One region of the Bacillus methanolicus genome, then DNA from elsewhere that is predicted to be linked to it. Evidence: predicted binding sites of a transcription regulator. Region 1 holds the regulator's gene; the other holds the start of a gene.
What was found. Region 1 encodes NrdR, which represses ribonucleotide reductase genes. Its sites were predicted from a motif close to AACACNATATATNGTGTT; they were not measured.
Positions count from the first base shown of each region.

Region 1 (10,617 bases):
TTCATCAAAAAAGGTAATTCCATCATCGATTAACAAATGAAGATGAGAAATTTTTGACCTTTTCATCACCAAATATTCCCTTAATGTATGGACAAATATCTGGTATTCCTGCTCCATTTTGTATTCATCAATCGACACTTGCACATATTTCTCAAGTAATTCCCAAAATGACCTTAGTCGAAACTTAACGAATGAATCAAACGAAAAAGAGAGATTTTCATGAAAAACTTGATCTATTGCATGAATTAACATAGTATCCAGATCAGTATCTTTAAAAAAGAATTCCAATTCCTCCCGTTTTCCTTCAAAAATAGAATGGATAATGTCAAGAATTTGCTGCTGCTCTTCAGGATCCTCAAAATAGTAATGATCTGCGATAATCGTTCGCATCCAGTCATCACGTTTCTTATAAGTAATAAATTCATAGAAAGCTTTTTTGATAGCTCGCAAAGTATCGTTCGAAAGCGAATTTATTGAAACTTTTGCAATATGTCGATCTTCAAATAGAAGAATATTTTTTTTAGCTTCAGAGGATAAATGGAGCTGTAATGCCTTGTACAAGTTTGATGCGTCTTCATTATTTTGGAAGATGATTTCGATCAACCAAATCCCCCCTTATAACGTGGAGAAACAAATCTTTGATTTAATGTATATGGAGGACTCGGTCAAAATAGAAGTCTCACAAGGAGAAATTATTTCAAAAAACGTGCATGAGTTTTAAACTCCCAACCCTAACATGGAAATAACTTTCATTATAAAACAGAACCAACATAATAAGGCGGTGTGAACGAAGCCAAGCTCTAAATATTTACAAAGCTAAACAAGTATCTTGCTAAAGATAAGTTGCCATATCTATCTTTGTTAGCGTAGCTCCGCCCCTTTTCCACAGAAAAAGAAAAAGGCCGCCATAAAGGAGACCTGAAAAATTATGCTCTTCGATTTGGGCCATCAACTTTTACGGGCGCTGCAAGATATTTGATCCGTTCCATTATTCTTGCAGCTTTTATCTGTTCTTCTTCACCGCGCTGACTATGGGCAAGGTGGTGCTGCAGTTCTGTCAGATTAAAATTGGAGGTAAAGAAAGTTGGTAAATTCTCCATCATCCGGAATTGAAGAATGGTTCCCAAAATCTCATCTCTTGCCCAGCTGCTCATCGTTTCTGCCCCAATATCATCCAGCATTAAAATCGGAGCTTTTTTCATAATCTCAAGTTTCTCGTTTACCGTTTGATCGCCAATCGAATTCTTCATTTCACGGAAAAATTCTGGAACATAAACAATCAATGAACTTATCTGTTTTTTAGCCAATTCATTGGCAACGGCACCTAATAAATACGTTTTTCCCGTTCCAAATGGCCCGTACAAATAAAGCCCTTTCTGTTTTTCTCCGGGACGGTATGTTTCAACGAAGTCTTTTGCGAGCTTGATTGCTTTGAGTCTTCCTTTATCCAGCTCAAGCTCACCGAGAGAAGAGTTAAGAATCTCTTTCGGCACATATATGCTCTGGATTAACCGTTCTTCTTTTCTTCGTTTGTCGTATAACCGTTTGCGAGGACAGCGGTCATAATTGATATCGATTGTACTGCCGGCCAGCACTAAGTGGGGGTGGTAGCCTTTCATAATATTTTTGCAGCCTTCAAGACTTGGGCACTCTTTGCATTCTTTGCTTTGAGTACTGTACTCATACAACTTCGTTAAACTTTTTTCAAGAATCTCCGGGGTAATGGAACCTCGATTTTCAGCCAAAAATGCTTTTACATATGGATCTTGATAAATTTCTTGTTTCATTAATTCATATCGTTTTTGGAAATCCACATTATTTGCAAGTTTTTTTAGAGTATCATTAATATTTTGCATTTAAAGACTCACCCCCTCACTTATACTTTTTGAGTTCCTCTTCCAATTTACGCTTTTCGGCTTCGAAATCAAAATCATCATCTTCATCATTTTTCTCATCGGCCGTTTGTTTTTGAACGAACCATTCCGGCAGCAATTCCGTGCGAACAGGTTTCTTAGTCCTTTGAGAACCGGCAGCAGCTTTCTTACCTTGAGCCCATTCCATATATTGTTTATGCTCATTTTTGGCAAGTTCCATAGCGTCTTTGACCGTTTTTATTTTTTTGCGCGCCCATTGGCTGGCGACTTTTTCAATATAGCCTTTTACAAGCTTCATATCTGTCTTTAGCATAACATATTGAATAAGTACATTCACAACTCCCGGAAGAAGCTTTTGATTAAACATAATTTCTTCAATAACTTTTAAATCGGCATTTGAAGGCTCCGCTCCGTCTGAAAGGTCTTTTAAGAGCTGTCTTGGTGAAGTTGTTTCCAAATAGCGGATGAGCTCTTCTTCCTTTGATTTCGGTTCAGAACTGCCCGAATGGTAAATTGCCGGTTGCACCCGGTCTACGAGCGAAGGGAGCTGATCATTATGTTCAAATTGATACCAATCTCTTGCTGCTTTTCTTAGTTCTTCAATATCAATTTCATTATCTGCTGTAACAGCACTAATGACAATATTTTTCATTTGAATCGCATCGATTCCGTATAGAAAAGCTAAATTGCTGATTGCTTCTTTTACTTTTTTATTTAAAGCTGTTTTCGGAACGAGGGATTCCTGCAAGCCTGCTTGCAGCAGTTCAAAGTTAAATGTTGATTCATCAATTTGTATTCCTTCCTGTTCTTTCCTTCCAATAAAAACATGGCCATCAGCAGGAAGAAGATCATTGGATGCTTCTTTGTTCATTTGAAAAGCGGAAGGAGGAACAGATGCAAAAATATCCTGAAATGGCTTTGTAATTTCTTTATAATCATTCGGTTCGGGAATTTTTTGATCACTAAAAAAACGCTTTAAGCGGTTGAACTGATTTTTTCCGATTTTACGGTACAAATATATATTTAGCATCCCATCTAAAAAAAACTGTTCCGGTGTCAACGGAGGCTGGAGCTCATAAATAAACGACCGATAATCATCATCATGACGGACATAGCATTTCATTAATCCGATTCCTTCAAGCTTCAAGCGGGCCAGATAAATCTCTTTCAGGTTCATACCCATCAAAGTCATTAAACTGTGATGAGAAGAAGATTCGGACCAAAGCCGATTTTCTTCCAATTCAGCCCATAATGTCATGTATAAACTAAAACATACAGGTCCAATTAACGGCTGATATAATAAAGTCAATACTTTGCGGTCATAATCATGAAGAAGCCCGTTCGCGCGAACGTTATATCGGTCAACAGGTAAAATTTCTTGCCAGTGCAGCGCCATCTTTATTCAAACCTTTCAGTAAAAAAATCCATCATTGAAAAAAGAGCTAAAGATCATCTTCAGCTCCGTTATGACTGTTATTCTTAATCAGTTCTTTTAATTCTTCAATGAAAACATTAATATCCTTAAATTGACGGTAGACAGAGGCAAATCGCACATATGCCACTTCATCAATTTTGGCAAGCCTGTCCATCACCATTTCACCGATCGTCTCACTTTTTATTTCCGACACACCTTGACAGCGAAGTTCTTTTTCTACTTCTTGGGTAATATCTTCTAATTGATTAAGTGCAACAGGCCGTTTTTCACATGCTTTTATAAGGCCTCTTAATATTTTTTCCCGGCTGAATTCTTCGCGTGTTCCTTCTTTTTTAACGACAATAAGAGGAATTTCTTCTACTTTTTCAAACGTTGTAAAACGGTACCCGCAATTTTCACATTCCCGTCTTCTGCGAATTGACCGCCCCTCATCAACAGGCCGGGAATCTAAAACACGAGTACTGCTATTTTGACATGAAGGGCATTTCATACAATCAGCTCCAGCAATGGATTAATAAAGTAAACTATCACTTATTAATATCTTATAAAAAAGAAAATGTTAGTACAAGTAGTACTCGATTTTTTCGCGTTTTTCGCAGATCCCAAATATGTAGATTCACCATCAAACTGTTTATAATAACAATTTACATATTTTTTAGTAATTAAAAAGAGGTGTATTAAATACACCTCTTATCATTCATTTTCAATTATTACAATGCTTGTGCCTGCGCTTGTTTCACTTTAACAGGACCCATTCCGCGCGGGATTTCAATATTCTCGCGTGTTTGGGCTCCTAACGCTTCTGCAATATAATCAGCAGCAATGTTAGGATCTAAATCGCCGCATGTATAAACATCAATGCTGGCGTATCCGTGCTCAGGAAAACTGTGAATTGTTAAATGAGACTCGGAAATAATAACAACTCCGCTCACACCCTGCGGTGCAAATTTGTGGAATGCTACCTCGCGGATTTCTGCACCAGATTTTAATGCAGCTTCAACGAAGATTTTTTCAATTTGCTCCATGTCATTTAGCTTTTCAAAATCGCAACCCCACAATTCTGAAATAACGTGACGACCCATTGTTTCCATAATTAAAGCTCCCCCTTTAACTTTTTTGCTAATTTTCCTGAAATTTATATTCGAAACTGGTATCCAAACTACCACGGGGGAAAGTTAGTCCAAAGAGGTCCTAACCCTTTAAGTAGCTATCGTTACCTTATTTCAAGAAGTTCACGATGATTAGTATACTTTGTTTAAATTTTTTTTGCAACACATGAATAAATTTTTTTTATGATAATTATTGTTAAAAATGAATTGAACCCCATTTCCTCAACTTTACGAAAAAAAAAAAACTTACCGGTATCCGGTAAGTAAATAGGTAATTGGGGAAGTTAAATAAACAATTTGATTAGCCAACTTTTATTGCAGAACTGGTGAACATTTCCTTTGCAACAAGATTTGCAAGATCAACAACTCGGCAAGAATAGCCCCACTCGTTGTCATACCATGCTAACACTTTCACTTTATTAGCGCCGATCACCATCGTTGAAAGACCGTCAATGATAGCTGAATGTTCATTTGTATTAAAATCGATCGAAACAAGCGGATCATAAGTAATATCAAGAATTCCACTTAATGAACCATTGGATTCTGAAAGAAATGCTTCATTTATTTCGTCAACAGTAACTTCACGTTTCAAGTCAACAACCAAATCAACGAGAGAAACATTTGGTGTTGGTACGCGAAGAGCTATGCCGTGCAGTTTTCCTTTAAGCTGCGGCAGCACTAATGACAAAGCTTTCGCTGCACCGGTGCTCGTTGGTATGATTGACTGCCCGCATGCTCTTGCACGACGCAAGTCCTTGTGCGGATTATCAAGATTCTTTTGATCATTTGTGTATGCATGGACAGTCGTCATAAATCCGTTTATGATTCCAAATTTTTCATCAAGCACTTTTGCCACAGGTGCTAAACAGTTTGTCGTACATGATGCATTCGAGATAATATTATGTTTATCAATATTTAAAACGCTTTCATTTACTCCCATAACAATGGTTACATCTTCATCTTTCCCAGGGGCCGTCAAAATTACTTTCTTTGCACCTGCATCAAGATGAAGACTTGCTTTGTCACGTGAATTAAACTTGCCTGTTGCTTCAATCACAATATCGATATTTAATTCTTTCCATGGAAGTTCTTGCGGATTTCGATTATTTAATAGTTGGATTCGTTTTCCATTTACAATCAACGCATTTTCATCAGGAATGACTTCTCCGTCAAATTTTCCGTGTGTTGAGTCATATTTTATCAAATGGGCCAGCGTTTCAGGAGGATAGCTTGCATTAATGGCCACAATTTCAAGGTTATTTTCAAGGATGGCTTTTCTGAACACCATTCGACCAATTCTTCCAAAACCGTTAATCGCTATTCTTGCCTTCATTTTACGTCCCCTTCCGCATTAATGTTATACTTTTCAAAAACAATTTTGTTATTAGTATAACATATTAGTCCTTGTATGTGTTATATAAAATACAAAATTTAAAAATATTTTTCTATCCGAATGATTTGTATGATTATGATGTTGATTGTCTGGTTTTAGTATGTCGTTTTTCATTAAGGACATACGAAGGGAAATCGAAAAAACCTTATGAAAATAAAAAAGAGAGGAATACAATCCCTCCCTTTCTGTCATTCTGTATAGCCCCATTCAGACAAAATCCGCATAAGCTGTTTTCGTGTTTCTTCAATCGTTCCGTTGTTATCGATCACAGCATCCGCTAACGATATTTTTTCCTTTAAAGGCATTTGTGAATTGATTCTCGCTTTCGCTTCCTGCTCTGTAAAATGGTTGCGCTCCATTAGCCTTTTTAGCTGGATCTCTTCATCTACATATACGAGCAAGGTTTTATCGACCATATTTGTCAGCTCGCTTTCAAACAAAAGGGGAATATCCATAACAATCATTTTTTCCCCACGAGCTTCTGCGTCTATTTTTTTGGAAAGCATTTGCTCACGGACAGCCGGATGGACAATCGTGTTTAAAAGCATCCGCTTTTCACTGTTGTGAAAAACAATCGATCCAAGTTTTGCCCGGTCAATGGTGCCATCGCTTTGTAAAATTTCCGGACCAAAATGCGAAACAATTTCATGATATGCCTTTTTACCTTTTTCAACAGCGAGGCGGGCTTCAACATCTGCGTCAATAACCGTAATTCCAAGATTTTTTATCATATTTGAAACGGTGCTTTTTCCACTAGCAATGCCACCTGTTAATCCTACGACTAAAGCCATATCCGATTCCTCTCTTAAAACTACATTTTCCAAATTCCTATGAATATTAGCAAGACACCAGGTATGAAAGTAAACTTTTGTACCCATGTGCTGTTTGAAAACAACGCACCGGTTTTCATCCCAACGTACACAAATAAGGAACTCATAACAGCGACGGTCACTGCTAAAAAAACCGGAGAATACCCGAGCATCGCAGCACCGACCCCGGCTCCAAAAGCATCTAATGATAAAGCGAGCCCCAGCATAAATGCTTCGATGCCGGTAATTGTTCCAGACCGGTCAAAATCTGCAGACATAGGTTTACGAAGAATATTAATTACAATACCTAATGATTTAATTTCAAAATTAACTATTGTTTTTTCAGTTGGAGAAACATCCTTCAATTTTTCCGGCCGAAAAAATTGAAACAAGACCCAGCCGCCGAGAAAAATCAGAATGATGCCCCCTAAACTTTCTGAAACTTCTGGTTTAAGAAGGTTTTCAAAAAAATGACCGATTCCCATAGCTGCCAAAAGAGTCACGGCTGAACAGCATGCTAAAACGGCAATCGATTTTAATGGGATTTTCATTTTCTTTAATCCGTAAGTAAAGCCAACACTAAAACTGTCAAGACTGACAGCAAAAGCTAGTAATAGAAGTGAAATCAACTGCGCCATCTTATGAGCTCCTTCCTGTCAATCGCTAAGCATAGTATATGAAAGAAGCCCATTTAATGTGCAATGAGAATCAGAAAAACGGAAGCACCGCTTTTCATTCCTTATTTCATTTTTGGCAGTTTGCGCAGTAATGTGTGCCCCTGCCGCCTACAACTGACTTCTCAAGCGGTGAGCCGCAAATCTTGCACTCCTCTCCTTCCCGGCCGTACACAAAATGTTCTAACTGAAACATACCAATCTGTCCTTGGGAATTGACATACGATCGAATCGTACTTCCTCCTTTGGAAACCGCTTCAGATAAAGTTGCGATAATTTCCCTGTGAAGGCGCTCGATTTCCTCCCCAGTCAATGAATTGGCTTCCCGTTCCGGATGGATTTTCGCCCGAAACAGAGCTTCATCGACATAAATATTTCCAAGCCCGACAACGATTTTTTGGTCCAAAAGCGCTGTTTTCACTTTTCTGTTCGTTTTGCCGAGTTTTTCGGCAAGCGAATTGATCGTAAAATCATCAGAAAAAGGCTCCGGTCCAAGCTGATTTAACGGAGGATATTGAAATTCAGTTCCTTTTTTATACAAATGCATTGTTCCAAATTTACGAACATCTTTATATCGCAGCTCTGTCCCGTCAGAAAAATGAAAATTGACATGTGTATGTTTTTCGATTGGGTCATTCTTTGAAAACAAAGTGTAGCGCCCTTCCATCCGCAAATGGGATACAAGCGCATAATCATTTGTATAAAAAATTAATAATTTACCTCTTCTCCCGATCTGTACAATCGTTTGGCCAATTAGAGCATCCTTAAACTGTTCAACTTCTTCAGGGTGTTTAATCATTTTCGGCCAAAAAACAGATACACGGTCAATCTGTTTATGAAGAACTAGGTTTATTAATGTCCTTCTTATTGTTTCTACTTCCGGAAGTTCCGGCACTCTTGTCCCTCCTTTTATTTCGCGTCGAACCAGGTAGGGCCGAAAGAATAATCCACTTTTAACGGCACTTTTAATTCAACAGCATTCTCCATAACATCCGGTACAATTTCTGTGAGTTTTTCAATCTCATCTTTTGGCGCCTCAAATATTAATTCGTCATGCACCTGCAGGAGAAGACGAGTTTTCAACCCTTCAGCTTTCAGCCGTTCTGCCATATCAATCATTGCTTTTTTAATAATATCTGCAGCACTTCCTTGAATAGGCGTATTCATTGCCGTTCTCTCTGCAAAGCTTCGAACGTTAAAATTGCGGCTCGTAATTTCCGGCAAATAGCGGCGGCGATGAAGAATCGTTGAGACATATCCTTTTTGCTTGGCATCTTTCACGATCTCTTCCATATATTCTTTCACGCCGGGATAGCTTTCAAGATACCTCTCAATGAATTTCGCCGCTTCCTTTCTCGTAATGCCGAGGCTTTGGGATAAGCCATAATCACTGATACCGTATACGATGCCAAAATTGACGGCTTTCGCATGGCGGCGCATATTGGAAGTCACTTCATCTTTTTCGACATGAAAGACTTCCATCGCTGTTTTTGTATGGATATCCAAACCCTCTTTAAAAGCCTGGATCAATTTTTCATCATTGGCGATATGAGCGAGCACCCGTAATTCAATTTGCGAATAATCGGCGGCAAAAATTACCCAGTCTTTTTCAGAAGGGATAAATGCCTGACGTATTTTCCGCCCTTCCTCAAGCCGGATCGGGATGTTCTGTAAATTCGGGTCGGTAGAGCTTAACCGTCCTGTCTGTGTTAACGCTTGGTTAAACCTTGTGTGGACTTTCTCTGTTTTCGGGTCAACTACCTTCAAAAGACCTTCAATATACGTAGACTGCAATTTTCCAAGCTGGCGGTAATGAAGAATTTCCCTTACAATTTCATGCTCCTGTTCAAGCTTTTCTAATACATCGGCTGAAGTCGAATAACCGGTTTTTGTTTTTTTCATCACCGGAAGTCCCAGCTTCTCAAATAAAATAACGCCAAGCTGTTTAGGAGAGTTGATATTAAACTTTTCACCGGCTAAATCATATATTTTATTTTCAATTTCCTTTAGCTGCTCATTGATTTCATGACCCATATCACGAAGGCGGTTTATATCGATCTTAACCCCCTGGTATTCCATATCTGCAAGAATGAGCGACAGAGGCATTTCAAGTTCCTTAAATAATTCATATTGCTGGTTTTCCTTTAACTCTAATTCAAGTTTCCCCTTTAATGCATCCATTGCAACCGCTTTACGGACAAGGTGCTCTGCCAGTTTTTCTTCTTCAGGAATTTTCCGTTTAGCCCCTTTTCCGTAAAAAGCTTCATCTGATTGAACACTTGTAAATTTGTACCTTTTTGCAATTGAAGCAATATCATCAATGGATTCGGACGGGTTAATTATGTAGGATGCCAGCAAAAAGTCGAACTCCACGCCTTTTAAATGAATTTGATGGTGCCGGAGAACAACTTCAGACCGTTTTGTATCGTAAACGGTTTTCTTTTTCGTTTCATCTTCTGCCCACTCTTTGAAAACCTCTGATTTTAAGGCAATTTCTGCAGGAATAAAAAATTTTCCCTTTTTATTGACAACTGAAAATCCGATAATGTCAGCATAATGGTAGTTATCCTCGAGCACTTCAACATAAAAGATATTATTATCAGTAAATATGTTTGATTGAACATTGGACACAATTTCAAATTCAATTTCTTCCATCGGCTCTGTTTCTTCTGACTCAGATTCTCCGCCAAGCTTGTCTAATAAAGAATTAAATGCCAGGTCTTTAAAAAGCTTGATGACCTTGTCTTTTTGGAGACCCTCGTATTCAATCTCCTCCAGTTCAAGGTCTACCGGGGCTTCTGTCGTAATCGTGGCCAACTCTTTGCTCAAGAGCGCTTGGTCTTTAAATTCCTCCAGCTTTTCTTTCAATTTTTTTCCGCTCACTTGATCGATCGAGTTCAGCAAGTTTTCAACCGTTTCAAATTCAGCAAGCAGCTTAATCGCTGTTTTTTCTCCTACACCCGGAACACCGGGGATATTATCTGAAGCATCTCCCATTAATCCTTTCATATCAATAATTTGTTCAGGTGTCAGCCCATATTTTTCTTTTATATGGTCAGGAGTGTATTCTTCAATATCGGTTATTCCTTTGCGAGTAATACCGACCGTCGTTTTCTCTGAACAGAGCTGGGTTAAATCTTTATCTCCGGAAATGACTTTGACTTGAAACCCTTCTTTTTCCGCACGTTTTGAAAGTGTACCGATAATGTCGTCTGCTTCATAATTTTCCAATTCATACTGGCGAATCCCGAAAGCATCCAGCAATTCACGAATAAATGGGAATTGCTCCGATAACTCCGGAGGCGTTTTCTGTCTTCCTCCTT
Region 1 covers NZ_PNFF01000001.1:2,179,622-2,190,238, forward strand. The annotation lists gene ytxC (putative sporulation protein YtxC) at 1-603, opposite strand, end outside; gene dnaI (primosomal protein DnaI) at 927-1,856, opposite strand; gene C0966_RS10945 (replication initiation and membrane attachment family protein) at 1,873-3,270, opposite strand; gene nrdR (transcriptional regulator NrdR) at 3,317-3,799, opposite strand; gene speD (adenosylmethionine decarboxylase) at 4,020-4,400, opposite strand; gene C0966_RS10960 (glyceraldehyde-3-phosphate dehydrogenase) at 4,720-5,751, opposite strand; gene coaE (dephospho-CoA kinase) at 6,000-6,602, opposite strand; gene ytaF (sporulation membrane protein YtaF) at 6,623-7,258, opposite strand; gene mutM (DNA-formamidopyrimidine glycosylase) at 7,365-8,189, opposite strand; gene polA (DNA polymerase I) at 8,204-10,617, opposite strand, start outside.

Region 2 (10,617 bases), 310 kb from region 1:
TTACCTATCGACCCCTGAGAAGCAAGAGCAGCGAGCATTTGTTAAAGCCGCAAAAAAGTCTAAGAAGAGATTCACACAAAAGAATGGCAAGCAATCAAACCGTCGTTCAAATGTTGGCTCTCTTTCATCGTTTAAGAAACAAAGCAGAAGCAAGAAAAAGTCCCCTGTCCATCTAACTGTTATTGAAGGTAAGAAGGGAAAAAAGAAAAATCGAGCCTCATTTTGAGGGTCGATTTTTTTCTGTTCGATGTATTTTGAGGATTTCCTGCAGGAAGCCTCTATGTTTGGCTATACAAGCAGCTGCCGTTTTTATTATTTCTAATAACTCCACTTTGTAAAAAATTGCTTTGCCGATTTACGTCCAAGAGACAGCAATGCTTGTTTGTTTTCTTCTGTTAATGAAAATTCGGTAGTCATGAATCTTTCGGTAGGAATGAATATAATATTTTTTTCGTGTTTTCTTGAGATATATCGTGCATCGTGAGCATCTTTCATCGTTTCAAAAAGCGCTTCAAATAATTGCAAAGCATTCGTAATTTTATGCTGTGGAAGGTCATACGTATTACGGCTGAGCTTAATTCCAAGAACTGGTCTAACTTTCTTTACATGCTCTTTATCAAACAGCCACATTGGAAAGTTGCTTAAGACTCCTCCGTCAACGATTATGTTCGTCCCGGACTTTGTTCTGAGCTTAACCGGTTCAAAGAAGAACGGAAGGCTGCAGCTCATTCTTATTGCCTTGGCAATCGGGAATGTATCTTGATGGATTCCATATTTTTGTAAATCATCAGGGAGAACGAGCAACCGGCCGTTCGATAAATCTGAAGCAATAACCCGTAAAGATTGTGGCGGCAAATCAGCAAATGTTCTTAATCCTTTTGCTGCTAATTTCTCCTGCAGCCATGTTTCAAGAGCATTTCCCTTATATAAGCCAAGGCGCCAATAAAAAAACAGCCATTTTGCAATTGGAAATGGTATGAGGAACGTCCGCGGATCCATGAAAGTTTCTAAATCAAGTTCTTCGATCAATTGGTAAATCTCTTCACCTGTATATCCTGCGATGACTAAGGCGGCGATAATCGATCCGGCACTTGTTCCTGCAACGCGTTTAAATCGAAACCCTCTTCTTTCGACTTCTTCAATTGCACCAATCAAGGCAAATCCTTTGATGCCCCCTCCGGAAAAAACGCCGTCTATATACATTTGCGCCACTCCTGTCGATGTAGTCACTTGATACATCTTTAAGCAAGTGAACGTGAAAATAGTACGGCGGACAGGTTAAAAAGTTCGATTCCTATCCATTTTAACTATTTGGATCTTATCAAACGGAATTTTTTTGAATCCAAGTAATTGGACTTTTTCATAAACTGTCAACTATATTAGGTAGTTCCATAATTGGTCTAACATTTCGTTCGCCTTGATATGGTCTAAAATCAATTTCACCTAATTTAGTGCCTACATCAAATTCCCCAATAAGACTATCAAGCATTATAAATGCAGCACCAACTAAATCTTCATTTTCGTCCGTGTAATCTTTAATATAAAGGATAATATCCAGATAGTTTTCTTTCTTGTCCCTTATATAGGTGAAAAAAACGTTTTCAGTTTTTAACACGGTTTCATTATATCGAATTTCATGTTCCCCACTCTGTCGTTGTCTAAAAGCAATAATTTCAAATTTATCCAACTTAGGTGCTGATTTTACGAGGTTAATGACATCTGGAAATGCTGAAACGATTCCATTAGCACTAATAATAAATTCTCTTTTTCCTTTATTGATATCGGCGCTGAACTCAAAAGTTAGATCATGGTTAATCTTCGATAATTGTAACTCAAGATTATTAAATAATAATTCATATTTTCTTTCATCCAATTGAAAATATTCTTCCGAATGCTTCTCGAACCACATCCAAAACTCTTTTTCACTAGATTTTTTTCGAAAAAGTCTCTTAATCATATATCCTCCAAAATAATATTTTCTTCTTAAATAAATGAATGAGAAAACCAATTTTCCTTACATAAAGCAACCAATTTTTTTGGTCTCCATTTTAAAAAAGATAATTTCATAGTATCAGTATCGTCTTGCTGTGCAATCCAAAAAAGCCAACAAAAAATGCTGACTTTTTTATATTTAATTCCATCTTACACCTAATTCTCTTCCACCTCTAAGATAGAATTTACCCACCTTAACATCGTATCCTCCTTTGAAATTTTTCAACATTTTATAAATTGTTTCATAATCACCGTGGCCTAAACGAGCCAATGCTTTAGCACCTAACTTGTAACTATTGTCATTGCGTCCTAAAAGCATTACTTTTCTATTTGCATCATAAGTGATAAATACACCCTTTTCACCGCTGGCTGCACCAAAACCATATTTATGACCATTGATGGTTACACCTTCTTTAATGAAAATATCTTGCACTTTAGCAGCAATTCCCGACAATTTTGGTTCTGCTTTAAATTGGATGCTTGTTTTTTTACTTTCAGACATGCCTTTTTTAGTAACTGTAACAAAAATAGTTCCAGCTTTAGTTCCTACCTGCTTAATACTCCAATGTTCCCTACTTTTACCCTCTACAGGCTTTGATTTTAATAAAAGCTTGTTTTTCGAATCATAAACCTTAACGATATCTCCCTTATCTAATCCATAAATATTTAAAAAATCGGCACCTACTAAATTATCAATAGTAATCTGAGATTTTTCTAATGCAGGACTCTGTTCTACTTTAGCTGCATTTACTAGTTCGGTCATACTAGTTAGACTAAAAACTAGACATATGACCATTAGGTATTTTTTCATTTTAAGTTTCCTCCTTTGCAAACTATTAACATTATTGTACTGTATTGGTTAAAAATAGTAAATCATTTCATAATTTCTCTTTTTATGAGATTAGACTATCCCTGTGTACCAGGCAAACAGTTATCTCCAAACACTCGATTCCAATAAAAAACCCGGGCGAATACAAAAAAGAGGACGGAAATATTTTTCCATCCTCATTCACGTATTAATTATAACCCGCACTTTAATTGGGCATTGCAATTTGTGCAAGTATTGCAGCCGCCGATTTCTTTAACGGTTCCTTTGCGGCAGACAGGACATATATTGCCGACTTCAGAGCCGATTGTTACATCGGTCGAGCGAAGTTCGTTGATGGTTTCAACTAGAACAACGTGCTGCTTTTGCTTTTCTTCTTTTTGTTCCACTGATTCTTCAAAGGTATTTTCTTCAGCTTTTAACGTCAGCACCTGTGAATCGCGGGAACCGTCTACATAGACAGTACCGCCTTTTGCACCTCCGCGGTACAGACGCTCATAAACTTTTTCAACCTGCTCGACAGTGTAGCCTTTCGGCGCATTAACTGTTTTACTGATCGAGCTGTCAACCCAGCGCTGAATGACACATTGTACATCAGCGTGTGCTTCAGGTGATAGCTCCATCGCTGTTACAAACCAGTGCGGCAGATTGTTTTCATCTGCTTCCGGATGTTTTTCTAAGTATTCTTGAACGATTTCCGCTTTCACTTCAATAAATTTGCCGAGGCGTCCGCTTCGGTAGTAGGAAAAGGAGAAATATGGTTCAAGTCCGGTAGATACCCCAACCATTGTACCAGTGGATCCAGTGGGAGCAACGGTCAATAAATGTGAATTCCGGATTCCGTTTTCCAAAATCGCTTGTCGTATATCTTCAGGCATTTTTTTCATATATCCTGTATTGATGAAAGCTTCGCGTAAACGATTTGTTTCTTCTTCTGTTTCACCTACTAAATAAGGGAAGCTTCCTTTTTCTTTCGCAAGTTCTATAGAAGCGCGGTAAGCCGTTGTCGCGATCGTTTCAAATACTTTGTCAATTAGCTTGTTGCCTTCTTCTGATCCGTATTCGGTTTCGCAGTAAATCAAGAGATCGTGAAGACCCATTACGCCAAGGCCAATACGACGTTCTCCCAAAGCTTGCTTTTTATTTTCTTCAAGGAAATATGGAGTCGCATCAATAACGTTATCCTGCATGCGGACGCCAATTTCAACTGTGCGTTTTAATTTTTCAAAGTTAACGGTTTTATTCTCTTTGTCAGCCATTTCTGCAAGGTTTACGGCAGCAAGGTTGCAGACACTGTATGGTGCAAGAGGCTGCTCGCCGCATGGATTTGTTGCTACAACCTTCTGACCGTACGCTTTAGCATTAGTCATTTCGTTCGCGTTGTCAATAAAGAAGATTCCTGGTTCTGCAGAGTATGTTGCACATATGTTAATTAAATTCCAGAGCTCTCTCGCTTTAATTTTCTTGTAAGTGCGCACTCTATGGCCCATCTTTTCCCATTCGCGCACGTCTCCAACTTTGTGCCACTCTTCGTTATAAATTTTCATTTCTTCAGCATCATAGCTTTCAACATCCGGGAAGCGAAGTTCATATTCGCCGTCTTTTTCAACGGCTTCCATAAATTCTTTTGTTAAACAAACGGAGATGTTTGCCCCTGTTAAAAATTCAGGGTTATGAACAGTATAGGTTCCGCCTGTTCTCAATTTTTCTTCTGCTTCTTTGATAATTTTCTCGCTGAATCCGCCATAACCAGGAATGTGTTTGTAATTAACAATTCCCTGGTACATTTGTTTTTCTTGCTCCGTTAAAGGCGTAAATTTCAGCTTGTCCTTTGCAAGTTTCTTAATCGTTTCATCATTTGTGTTTTCAATTAAATACCGTAAAATGCGTGGGTTTTGCATTTTCGAAATAATAAATTCAATAATGTCAGGATGCCAGTCCGCTAGCATGATCATTTGCGCGCCCCTTCTGGACCCACCTTGCTCTACAAGGTGTGTTAATTTCGCAATGTCATCTAGCCAGGAAACGGAACCTGACGATTTTCCGTTTACACCTCTTGCCAGAGTGTTACGCGGCCTCAGCGTTGATCCATTCGTGCCGACTCCGCCGCCGCGGCTCATGATTTCCATGACCTGCTTGCGGTGTTCAGAAATTCCTTCACGAGAGTCCTGAACAAACGGCATTACATAGCAGTTGAAATACGTGACATCTGTACCGGAGCCGGCACCGTATAAAACACGGCCAGCCGGGATAAAGTTTAAATTCACAAGCTCATGGTAAAACTTTTCAAACCATTCCTTGCGCTTTTCTTCCGTTTTTTCTACAGCCGCTAAGCCTGTTGCGTTGCGTTTCGCAATTTGTTCATAGAAAATTTCAAGCGGTTTCTCAATTACATCCAAAGATCTGATAATAATTCCTGTCCTTGCTTCTTCAGGATCATCTAGAACACCTCTGAATTCTTCTTCCACTAACACCTTAGCTGATTTGTTCTCCCAATCGATTTCAAGAATGAATCCTAATCCACGGGCTGGAAATTTTGGATCTTCTTTGATGGTAAGTACGACGAAGTCTCCGTTCGTCAACGTGATTTTCTCCGTATCCTTGAAAGTATAACGATCAAGCATGACTAAACGAGAGACCCCTTTGTGAGTGATTTTCATATCAGGGGTAATTGGGTGCACTTGAGGAAAAAGTCCAATGTCCTTGTTTAATCGCTCAATGTTAATATTCATTTTTTGTCCTAACGCAACAGACATGATCACAACTCCTTCAAACTAATTTCTAGACTTCTTTTTTTGTTTTTCTTTGCTAATAGAATGCTGATTTGATTCTAGTTGTTTTATCGAATTACCCTTAAGTTACCACTTCAATCACAAAAAATCAATATATAGTATGAAAAATATTTTTAATGCCACTATATATTGTGTTTTGGTCAAATAATTCTCATTTTGTCAAAAATAAAAATAACTAGAAAAACGAGATTAAGAGAGTTAATAAACGATTTTCGTCATTAAATGATTCATTTTAACAAATTTCGGAGGTTGCACTTTCGGCTAACAGTTAGAAAGTTATTTGGAAAAATAAATAAAAGCAGCCGAAGCCGCTTTTTTCATCTTCTAAAATTCCATTCATCATTCTCGTACCGCTCTTTTGCGATTTTTTGTACATATTCAAGCTCTTCATCTGTCAGTTCATATGGCTCTAACTCAATGTTAAGCCCCTCACTAAACCCTTTTCGGAATGCTTCTTTTGCTTCTTCAAGCGTAATTTTCCGGCTGCTTATGTCGTTAATGGCAACAGCTTTGTCTTTAAACGCTTTTTGCATTCTTTCTTTTACCCGTTCATTCGGATACTTAAATAAACTGAACAGCTTATCCTCATCAAGATCCAGCAAAATCGAACCATGCTGCAGAATAACGCCTTTTTGCCTTGTCTGCGCACTTCCGGCTACTTTTCTTCCTTCGACCACAAGCTCATACCAGCTTGGTGCATCAAAGCAAACCGAAGATCTCGGATTTTTTAATGATTCTTTCTCTTCTGCCGTTTTTGGAACAGCAAAATAAGCTTCAAGCCCTAAATGATGGAACCCTTTTAAAATTCCTTCGGAAATGACCCGATAAGCTTCAGTGACCGTTTTCGGCATTTTCGGATGATCTTCAGAAACGATCACACTGTAGGTTAACTCATGCTCATGAAGAACTCCTCTGCCGCCGGTAGGCCTGCGGACAAAGCCAAGATTGTGCCTTTTAACCGCATCTAAATCAATCTCTTTTTCAACCTTTTGAAAATAACCGATTGACAATGTCGGAGGATTCCAGCCGTAAAATCTGATCACCGGAGGAATCTTTCCTTCACTGTGCCAATCAAGAAGCGCCTCGTCCAAGGCCATATTAAAAGCCGGTGATCCGTTGCCTGTATCAATAAAACGCCATACTTCTTTACTCATATGTAACCCTCTTTGTATTATTATTACTACCTTTTAAGTCTATCAAAATTCTCTCTTTAAACAAAGCAAGTCACACTTGCCTATTTTGAGTACGCAAAGATTTTTCGCCGATTTTCTTTACTCAATAGAGCCGTGGCTTATATAATTAAGAATGGCTTAGCATAGTGAAAGGAGCAAGATGGATTGGATACGCTATATTTTATTTTAATCATCGCTGGTGCTATCATTGTTTACTCAGTTATTACATGGCTTTATCAGCGAAAAATAGTTAAAACATTAACAGAAGAAGAGTTTCGCCAAGGGTATCGCAAGGCACAGCTTATTGATGTACGTGAACCGAATGAGTTTGAGGCCGGACATATTCTCGGTGCAAGAAATATTCCGCTTTCTCAGCTGAAAATGAGACTGAAGGAAATCCGTCCGGACAAGCCTGTTTATTTATATTGCCAGAACGCCATCCGCAGCGGTCGTGCTGCACAAATTTTGTATCGTAAAGGCTATAGAGATTTATACCATCTTGAAGGCGGATTCAAAAAATGGACCGGCAAGATTAAAACAAAATAATTGAGTTAAAGGAAACCGGGCTTTGCCCGGTCTTTTTGGTTAAATCCATTCTGGAAATTGACACCTTGTTTCTAACTCCCTCTTTCGCAGTTGTTTTTGAAGTGAAAAATATTGCAGGAAGCTTGAAGTTTATTGAAACCCCTCCACAATTAATCCGTACTAGTGCTGACGGACAGATAGATGGCTTTGATAGTCCGGCGGCACAAGTAGAGCGCAACGTTGAATTATTGGAGGAATGGATTCATATCCGCGGTATCCATCTTCCTGTATATGGAGTCGTTGTCTTTGCTTATCCAAAGCAGATCGTTGAATTAGCCCCTGTGAAAACAAAAGTTTTATTCCCGAAATTAATTCCTTCATATATTAAAAGCCTCTATGATAAACCTAGTAAATTGAAAAAAGATTCGTTCAACTGGTTATCCACTGAAATCATGAGCAGCCATCGAAACTATATTCCCCCACCCATTTGCGAAACGTATCATATCCCACGCAGCGACATCCGTACTGGAGTTGCATGTGAATTTTGTGGCAATCTTGGAATGATAAAAGTTTTAAGGAATTGGCGTTGTTCAAGTTGTGAAAATTATGAATACCACTTTGAACGGAAGTAAACTCCACTGAACGAGAGTAAATGCACCTTGAACGAGAGTAAACTCCACAATTCAGCCTCAAAAAATTAGGCATGGCGCGTGGCACCATGCCTAATTTTGAGTGTTATGATTGTTTTACATATCGAAGAATAGGTTTTCGGGCAGCCAATGCTTCATCTAACCGGCCGACTACTGTTGTATGCGGCGCTTCTTGTACGATTTCCGGATTTTCTTCCGCTTCTTTTGCGATTTGAATCATCGCATCAATAAACGCATCGAGCGTTTCTTTCGATTCTGTTTCAGTCGGTTCAATCATGATGCACTCTTCCACATTTAACGGGAAGTAAATGGTCGGCGGATGATAGCCGAAATCAAGCAGGCGCTTTGCAATGTCAAGCGTACGCACTCCAAGTTTCTTTTGGCGCTTCCCGCTCAATACGAATTCATGCTTGCAATGTCTATTAAACGGCAAATCATAATATTCTGCGAGTCTTCTCATCATATAGTTCGCGTTTAGCACGGCATATTCACTGACAGCTTTTAAGCCGTCCGGCCCCATTGAACGGATATATGTGTAAGCGCGAACGTTGATTCCGAAATTCCCATAAAACGGTTTGACGCGGCCAATCGAATGCGGACGGTCATAATCAAGAACATATTCCTCGCCGCGCTTCATTACTACAGGTTTTGGAAGAAACGGAATCAAATCCGCTTTTACCCCTACCGGTCCTGAACCCGGACCGCCTCCTCCGTGCGGGCCTGTAAAAGTTTTATGAAGGTTTAAATGAACAACATCAAATCCCATGTCTCCGGGACGAGCTTTCGCTAAAACGGCATTCAAGTTCGCACCGTCGTAGTATAACTTTCCGCCTGCGTTATGGACAATTTCCGCCATTTCTAAAATATTCTCTTCAAATAAACCGAGTGTATTTGGATTTGTTAACATAAGAGCAGCTGTATCTTCGCCAACTACGCGTCTTAAATCGTCCAAATCGACAAGTCCGTTTTCATTCGATTTAACGGTAATCGTTTCAAACCCGGCAACAGTAGCAGATGCGGGATTCGTTCCATGAGCGGAGTCAGGAACAATGACTTTCGTCCGCTTTGTATCCCCGTTTGCTTTATGGTATGCCCGGATCATCATCAGTCCTGTCCATTCCCCATGAGCGCCTGCGGCCGGCTGAAGCGTCACTTCATCCATGCCGGTAATCTCCTTTAAATGCTGCTGGAGGTCGTACATTAATTCCAGCGCACCCTGGACGGAACTTTCGTCCTGAAGCGGGTGAATGTGTGCAAAACCATTGAAGCGGGCAACGTTTTCATTGATTTTCGGATTGTATTTCATGGTACAAGATCCAAGCGGATAAAAACCGGAATCCACCCCGTGATTGCGCTTTGATAAAGCTGTATAATGGCGCATAATATCCAACTCGGAAACTTCCGGCAGATCAGGCTCTTCTTCACGCAAATACCCGTCCGGCAGAAGGTTGTTTACATCAATTTCCGGAACATCCATTTCAGGAAGGCTGTATCCAATGCGGCCCGGCGTGCTAATTTCAAAAATCAGCGGTTGATCTTGTTTATGCATGGAAATCCCCCAATTCTTTCACGAAAGTATCAATCTCTTCTTTTGTTCTTAATTCCGTTACAGCGATTAACATGTGATTTTCCAGATCTGAAAAATCACGGCCGAGATCATATCCGCCAATAATTCCCTTCTGTAAAAGAGCCTTGTTTACCTCTTTTACAGGCTTATTCAGCTTCACGATAAACTCATTGAAAGCAGGACCTTCAAAGACGACCTCAAAACCATTTTCTTTAAATGCCTCTTTCGCATAATACGCTTTTTGCATATTCGCTAAAGCCATCTCTTTTACGCCTTTTTTTCCTAAAGCCGTCATCGCAACAGAGGCTGCAAGTGCATTAAGGGCTTGGTTCGAACAAATGTTGGAAGTCGCTTTATCGCGGCGGATGTGCTGTTCGCGTGCTTGCAAAGTCAGAACAAAACCTCGGCGCCCTTCCTCATCCACTGTTTGGCCGACAAGACGCCCGGGCAATTTTCTCATCAGTTTGCTTGTAACGGCGAAGTAGCCGCAATGTGGACCGCCAAATGCTGTTGGTATGCCAAACGGCTGGGCATCACCGACAACGATATCGGCACCGAACTTTCCAGGAGGCGTTAATACACCGAGTGCCAACGGATTGCTCGATACGACAAACATCGCTTTTTGGCCATGAGTGATTTCCTCAATCTCTTTTAAAGGTTCTATGCGGCCGAAGAAATTTGGATACTGTACAATGACAGCCGCCACCTCATCTGTCACCATATTTTTCAGTTGCTCAATATCTGTGATCCCGTCTTTATAGGGAACTTCGACTACCTCAATATATTGTCCTTTCGCATATGTCTTTACGACTTCTTTTGCTTCTGGATGAACTGCTGAGGAAATAACTACTTTCTTTCTTCTTGTCTGGCCAGCGCTTAACATAGCGGCTTCCGCAAGAGCTGTTGCGCCGTCATACATGGATGAATTGGCTACTTCCATTCCGGTTAACTCGCAAATCATTGTTTGGAATTCAAAAATAGCCTGAAGTTCACCCTGAGAAATTTCCGGCTGATACGGAGTATACGCTGTATAAAATTCTGAACGGGAAATAACATGATCTACAATGACCGGCATGTAATGATCATAGACACC
Region 2 covers NZ_PNFF01000001.1:1,866,101-1,876,717, forward strand. The annotation lists gene C0966_RS09380 (SA1362 family protein) at 1-226, shown strand, start outside; gene C0966_RS09385 (patatin-like phospholipase family protein) at 319-1,203, opposite strand; gene C0966_RS09390 (hypothetical protein) at 1,361-1,957, opposite strand; gene C0966_RS09395 (hypothetical protein) at 2,132-2,803, opposite strand; gene C0966_RS09400 (vitamin B12-dependent ribonucleotide reductase) at 3,013-5,574, opposite strand; gene C0966_RS09405 (lipoate--protein ligase family protein) at 5,928-6,764, opposite strand; gene C0966_RS09410 (rhodanese-like domain-containing protein) at 6,948-7,328, shown strand; gene C0966_RS09415 (nuclease-related domain-containing protein) at 7,364-7,939, shown strand; gene gcvPB (aminomethyl-transferring glycine dehydrogenase subunit GcvPB) at 8,043-9,506, opposite strand; gene gcvPA (aminomethyl-transferring glycine dehydrogenase subunit GcvPA) at 9,499-10,617, opposite strand, start outside.
Region 2: a site for NrdR is predicted at 5,729-5,746, ahead of C0966_RS09400 (vitamin B12-dependent ribonucleotide reductase). Genes of this name have one in related genera too.